One region of the Streptosporangium sp. NPDC051022 genome, then DNA from elsewhere that is predicted to be linked to it. Evidence: predicted binding sites of a transcription regulator. Region 1 holds the regulator's gene; the other holds the start of a gene.
The links. The regulator HrcA, encoded in region 1, represses chaperone genes, less so after heat shock. The targets are predictions, from matches to a motif close to TTGGCACTCTCNNNNNGAGAGTGCCAA.
Positions count from the first base shown of each region.

Region 2: a site for HrcA is predicted at 1,957-1,983, ahead of AB0N02_RS11725 (FmdB family zinc ribbon protein). Genes of this name have one in related genera too.

Region 1 covers NZ_JBFBCF010000007.1:125,706-129,113, reverse strand. The annotation lists gene AB0N02_RS15150 (hypothetical protein) at 1-534, opposite strand, end outside; gene hrcA (heat-inducible transcriptional repressor HrcA) at 720-1,733, shown strand; gene dnaJ (molecular chaperone DnaJ) at 1,746-2,888, shown strand; gene AB0N02_RS15135 (16S rRNA (uracil(1498)-N(3))-methyltransferase) at 3,027-3,408, shown strand, end outside.
Region 2 covers NZ_JBFBCF010000005.1:130,712-134,119, reverse strand. The annotation lists gene AB0N02_RS11730 (MFS transporter) at 1-1,239, shown strand, start outside; gene AB0N02_RS11725 (FmdB family zinc ribbon protein) at 1,618-1,929, opposite strand; gene AB0N02_RS11720 (potassium/proton antiporter) at 2,049-3,408, opposite strand, start outside.

The DNA of each region.
Region 1 (3,408 bases):
GTAGTCGCCCGCCTTGTCCACCCCGATCCGCAGGGCCAGCTCCCACAGGACGCCGTCCCTGGTCACGGTCTGCTGTATGCCGGGCTGCTGGAGGCGGACCGTCCCCGGGTCGCCCTCGAGCTCGCAGTTGAACTGGGTGCCCTTGGCGGCGGAGACGTAGATGGCGGGCTTGTCGGCCGGGTCGATGCTGACCGTCGTCTTCTGGCCCGAGCCGAACGACGTGGCGGGCGCGGCCTCGGTGACCGCGCTGAAGATGCCGCCCGCGAAGCCGCCGATGCCGATGATCACGCTCAGCACGAACAGCAGCCACACACCGACGATCCAGCCGATGCCGGGCTTGACCTTCACCTTCGGCGGCGGGCCCTGCGGAGCTCCGTAGCCGGAGGGCGGGTAACCGTAGGAAGGAGGGGCGCCCTGGTACTGCCCGCCGCCCTGGTAGGGCTGCGTGGGCTGGCCGTAGGGCTGCTGGGGGGCGCCGTAGCCGGGGACGCGTGCGGTGGCGTCACCCGAAGGGGATCCGAAATCATTGGACATATACCGAATTGTGGGGCTTGACGCTTGGATGGCGATAGCAGATGACTTGACACTGGCTTGTTCCTCGTCATCCTGGTGCCGTGTTATCGCACCCCGGAGGCGGGAGCCGTACACTTGGCACTCGGGAACACAGAGTGCCAGACCTGACGTTTTCCCGTCCGAGCGCAGGTAGGGAGGTGAGCACGTTGGTTGACGACCGCAAGCTGGCGGTCCTACGCGCCATCGTCGAGGACTACGTGTCCACCAACGAGCCGGTGGGTTCCAAGGCTCTCGTGGAACGCCACAACCTGGGTGTGTCGCCCGCGACCATCCGTAACGACATGGCGGTGCTGGAGGAGCAGGGTTACATCGCCCAGCCCCACACCAGCGCGGGCCGAGTGCCCACGGACAAGGGCTACCGGCTGTTCGTCGACCGCCTCTCACAGGTGAAGCCGTTGTCGGGCGCCGAGAAGAGGGCCATCGAGACCTTCCTCGCGGGCGCAGTCGACGTCGACGACGTCGTGATGCGCACGGTGCGCCTGCTGGCCCAGCTGACCCGGCAGGTCGCCGTGGTCCAGTACCCCACGCTGGGCGACTCCAAGGTCCGCCACGTCGAGCTGGTCCCGCTCAGCGAGCGTCGGCTGATGTTCGTGCTCATCACCAACACCGGGCGGGTCGAGCAGCGCGTGGTCGAGCTGCCCGACGTGATCGACGAGAACCGCGTGGCACATCTGCGCGCGATCCTCAACGCCTGCCTGGACGGCTGCGGGCTGGCCGGTGTCCCCGACAAGGTCGCGGACCTGCCGGACCGCCTTCCGGCGGAGGACCGGCCGCTCGCGGCCACGATCCTGTCGGTGCTGCTGGAGTCCCTGGTGGACCGGCACGATGAGAAGATCGTTTTTGCCGGGGCCGCCAACCTCGCGGGGGCCGACTTCACCGTCGGGCTCCGCGACGTGCTGGAGGCCCTGGAGGAGCAGGTGGTGCTCATGCGCCTGCTCGGTGAGACCTCGGACCTGTCGGCGCTGACGGTGCGGATCGGCTCGGAGAATCCCTATACGGGTCTTCAGGGCACGTCGATCGTCGTCGCCGGATACGGTTCGGGGGACAGGCAATTGGCCCGGCTCGGTGTGCTGGGGCCGACACGTATGGACTACCCGGTCACGATGGGCGCGGTGCGCGCGGTGGCACGCTACGTCAGCCAGATCCTGGCTGCATCCTAAGAGGGCAACTAAGTGGCTACGAAGAGCGACTACTACGGCACCCTAGGGGTGCGGCGCGACGCCAGCGCGGAGGAGATCAAGAAGGCCTACCGCCGCCTGGCCAGAGAACTGCATCCCGACGTGAACCCCGATCCTGAGACCCAGGAGCGGTTCAAGGACGTCACGCAGGCCTACGAGGTGCTGTCCGACCCCAACAAGCGCCAGATGTACGACATGGGCGCCGACCCGTTCTCCTCGGGCGGCGCGGGCGCGGGGGGCTTCGGCGCGGGCTTCCCGTTCAGCGACATCATGGACGCCTTCTTCGGCGCGGCCGGCGGCGGCGGGGGCCGGGGTCCCCGCTCACGTGCCCGCCGGGGCCGCAACGCCACCATCAGGGTGGAGCTCGACCTGCGGGAGTCGGCCTTCGGCACCACCCGCGAGCTGGTCGTCGACACCGCGGTGCTCTGTGAGGTCTGCACCGGCTCGGGCGCGGCGCCCGGCACCCACCCCGACACCTGCGACGTCTGTCACGGCCGGGGCGAGGTCTCCCAGGTCACCAGGTCCTTCCTCGGGCAGGTCATGACCTCCCGCCCCTGCCCCCAGTGCGGCGGGTTCGGCTCGATCATCCGCAACCCCTGCCAGGAGTGCTCCGGCGACGGGCGGGTCCGCACCCGGCGGACCATCAAGGTCCGCATCCCGGCGGGTGTCGAGGACGGTACCCACATCCAGCTCGCCGGCGAGGGTGAGATCGGCCCGGGAGGAGGCCCGCCCGGCGACCTGTTCCTGGAGATCGTCGAGCGCCCCCACGAGATCTTCGAACGGCGCGGCGACGACCTGCACTGCACCGTGCAGATCCCGATGAGCGCGGCCGCGCTCGGCACGTCCCTGAGCATGGAGACGCTCGACGGCACCGAGGATCTGGACGTCCGCCCGGGCACCCAGTCGGGCCAGACCATCCCCCTGTACGGCCGGGGCATCCAGCGCCTCAACGAGACCGGCAGGGGCGACCTGCTGATCCACGTCAACGTCGAGACGCCCAACCGCCTCGACCCGGCGCAGGAGGAGCTTCTGCGCGAGCTGGCCAGGCTCCGCGGCGAGGAGCGCCCGCCGGGCAAGTTCGCGCCGGGGCAGCAGGGCTTCTTCTCCCGCCTGAGAGACGCCTTCAATGGCCGCTGACCCGGCTTCGGCGGTCACCGTCCCGGTGACCGCCGGCGGGACCGGCCCTGGGGCACGCCCGTGCCCGCGCACCGGGACGCGTCCGCACGCGGGGCCGGGTTCACACGGCGGGCCGCGTTCGCACACCGCCGAGGGCCGATGACGGTCCCGGTCTTCCTGGCCGAGCCGGACGACCTGGCCCGGCCGGAGTTCACCTTCGGCGGTCCCGAGGGGCGTCACGCGGCGGCCGTACGGCGGCTGCGCGCCGGAGAGCGGCTCGACCTCACCGACGGCGCGGGGACCGTGGCCGAGTGCGTGGTCCGGGACGCGGGCAAGGACTCGCTCCGCGTCGAGGTGCTGCGCCGCTACGACGTGCCCCCGCCGCGTCCCCGCCTGGTCGTCGTGCAGGGGCTGCCCAAGGGAGATCGGGGCGAGCTGGCCGTGGAGATGATGACGGAGGCCGGGGTCGACGTGATCGTGCCCTGGGCCGCCGTCCGGTGCGTCACCCAGTGGAAGGGCGAGCGGGCGGCCAAGGCGCTGG
Region 2 (3,408 bases), on a different contig from region 1:
GGCCCGCTCACCTACATGCCGCTGTTCCTCCAGGTCGTCCAGGGCGTCTCGCCCACCCTGTCCGGCATCCACCTGCTTCCGATGATGGCGGGCATGCTGGTGACCTCGATCGTCACCGGGCAGGTCATCACGCGTACCGGGAGATACAAGGTGTTCCCGATCGCGGGCGGCGCGACCACGACACTCGGGCTCCTCCTGCTCTCCCGGGTCCGCGAGGACATCTCGGTCTTCGAGCTGAGCGCGTACCTGCTCGTGCTGGGCGTCGGCATCGGCCTGGTGATGCAGGTGCTGGTGATCGTCGTGCAGAACGCCGTGGGCTTCGAGGACCTGGGGGTGGCCACCTCCGGGGTCACCTTCTTCCGCTCCATCGGGGGCTCCTTCGGCGTCGCGGTCGCGGGGACCATCTTCACCTCGCGGCTCGCCGAGGAGCTGGTACGGCTGTCGCACACGGTCCGGCTCCCGCCCGGCCTCGATGCGGCGGTCCGGTCGGACCCGGAGGCCGTCCGGAGGCTGCCGCCCGAGACCGTGACCGCGTTCCTCACGGCGTATTCGGACGCGATCGCCCAGGTGTTCCGCTACAGCGCGCCGGTCGCCCTGGTCGCCTTCGCGGTGGCGTGGCTGCTCCCCGAGGTGCCTCTGCGCGAGACCACCAAACCGGTCGACCTGGGGGAGTGCTACGGCGCCGTGCCCACGGCGCGGTCCTCCCTCGACGAGGTCGAGCGGGGGCTGTGGCGGCTCGCCGACGCGGACATGCGCGGGGACTACTATCGCCGCCTGGGCGACATGGCCCGGCTGGATCTGCCTCCCGGCTCTGTGTGGCTGATCGCGAGGCTGGGCACCCGGGGCAGTCAGACGGGCGCGGAGCTGGCAGAACGGGCGGGGGTGACGGTCGGGCAGGGCAGGCCGTACGCCGACCTGCTCGTCGACCGGGGCCTGGCCGGCCGTACGGCCGGCGGCACGCGCCTCGAACTCACCCCGGCCGGTGAGCGGGTGGCGGACCTGCTGGTCACCGAGGTGCGCGAGGGGCTCAGGCGCATGGTCCACGACTGGGGCGTCGCTGAGCATCCAGGGCTTCGCGAACTGCTGAACAGACTGCCGCACGAGATGCTCGGATCGGCCTCCGACCGTCCTCGCGGTGGACCCGGCGGACCCGGTGGATCGGGCGGACCCGGTGGACCCGGTGGACCCGGCGGACGAGGCGGACCCGGCGGGCACAGTGGACGCGGTGGACGACCGTGAACGCGGTGAATGACGTCGGGCCCGGCGGACGAGCTGGATGACACCGACCCTGATGTGGGCCGGTGCCCGTTTCCCGTCCTGAGACGGTCGGGCTCCCCGTTCGTGGCGGCCGACCACCACCGTCGGGTGACCGGATCATCGCTCATGGTGGCCGGTCACCGCCGTACGGTGACCGAGGCGCCGTCCGTGGCGGAGACGTCGACGGTCCGCGACCGGTCCGTCATCCCCGCGACCGGTCGTCACCCCTGTGAGGCCCGGCGTCCCCGTGTCGGCCGGGCTTTCGACCCCGTGACGGCTGTCCGCCGCTTCCATGGTTGCCGCCTTCGCCGCCACGGTGACCGGCTTCGGTCCCCGGTGGCCGGTTCGGGACGGGCGGGTTCAGGAGGCGGCGGGTGCCGGGCTGCTCGCGGCGGGCGTGGGCTTCGACTCGGCGGGCTTGGAGTCGGTGGACTTCGACTCGCCGGAGGAGCCCGTGGCCGAGGACGCGCCGGAGCTCACGGTGCTGGACGAGGAGGACCGGCTGTCGGTCCGGTAGAAGCCCGAGCCCTTGAAGACGATGCCGACCGCGGAGAACACCTTGCGAAGCTCACCGGCGCAGGACGGGCACTCGGTGAGCGCGTCGTCGGAGAACTTCTGCACGATGTCGAACTCGTTGCCGCAGGCACTACAGGCGTACTGGTAGGTGGGCACGCGCTCCTCCTCTTGGGTCCGCGCCGATTGGCACTCTATTGACGCGACTGCTAATGATAGGCAGCCGACAAGCTTAAACGCGAGTCGGATCTGTCACATTCCATCCGGTATTTGGCTGATCACTTACCCAGCTCGCCGAACCAACCGGCGAGCTTGCCGCGGCGGCTGATCGCCTTCATCCGCCGTTCGACCAGTTCCCGGTGCGCCGCCGTCGTCACCACCAGGAGCTGGTCGTCGACCCTGATCCTGGTCGATCCCTCGGGCACGAACGTCCGGCCGTCCCTGACGATCAACGTGACCTGGGCGTCCGTGGGCAGTCTCAGTTCGAAGATCTCCACGCCGTGCAGCTTGGAGGTCGGCGGCACCTTGATCTGCAGCAGGTCGGCGTTGAGCTCCTCCAGCGGCGCCGACTCGACCTCCAGGTCCCGGGCCTCGTCGGGGGTGGACAGGCCGAGAGTCTTGGCCAGGAAGGGCAGCGTCGGCCCCTGGATCAGGGTGTAGACGACGACGATGACGAAGACCTCGTTGAACACCAGCTTGGCGACGCTGCTGTTCGTCGCGTTGGCGGCCCAGGGGATGGTGGCCAGCACGATGGGCACCGCGCCGCGCAGACCGGCCCAGGACAGGAAGGCCTGCTCCCGCCAGTTCAGCCGGTCGATGCGCGCCAGCCGTATCACCTGGGCGCAGATCACGATCGACAGGGGCCGGGCGACCGCGACCAGGATCAGCCCCGCCACCAGGCCCGGGATGATCGCCGAGGGCATCTCCGACGGGCTGGCCAGCATTCCGAGCATGACGAACAGGCCGATCTGGGCCAGCCAGGCCACGCCCTCGGCGAAGCCCCGCGAGGAGGCGCGGTGGGGCATGCGGGAGTTGCCCATGACCAGGGTGGCCAGGTAGACCGCGAGGAAACCGCTGCCGTGCAGGAGCACGGCGCCCGCGTAGGCGACGAACGCCAGCGCGAGCACCGCGATCGGGTACAGGCCGGAGACGGGCAGGGCGATGCGGCGCAGCGCGTACACGCCGAGCGGGCCGACCACCAGGCCGACGACCGCGCCGACGAACAGCTCGAAGACGACCATCAGCAGCGCCTGCCCCAGGCTGGGCGAGGCCGCGGCGCTCAGCAGCATCACCGCGATGACGGTGGGCGCGTCGTTGAAGCCGGACTCGGCCTCCAGGATGCCCGCCAGACGTGAGGGCAGCGGCAGGCGGCGCAGGACGGAGAAGACGGCCGCCGCGTCGGTCGAGGCGAGGACCGCGCCGAGCAGCAGCGCGGTCCGCCAGTTCATGCCGAGCAGCGTGTGCACCGCGACCGCGACGGCCGCGATGCTCACTCCCACCCCGAGGGTCGCGAGCACCAGCGCGGTGGGGATGGATCGCCGTACGTGGTGCCAGTTGGTGGTCAGACCACCTTCGGCCAGGATGACCGCGAGGGCGATCAGGCCCATCTGCTGGGCGAGCAGCGGGTTCTCGAACTGG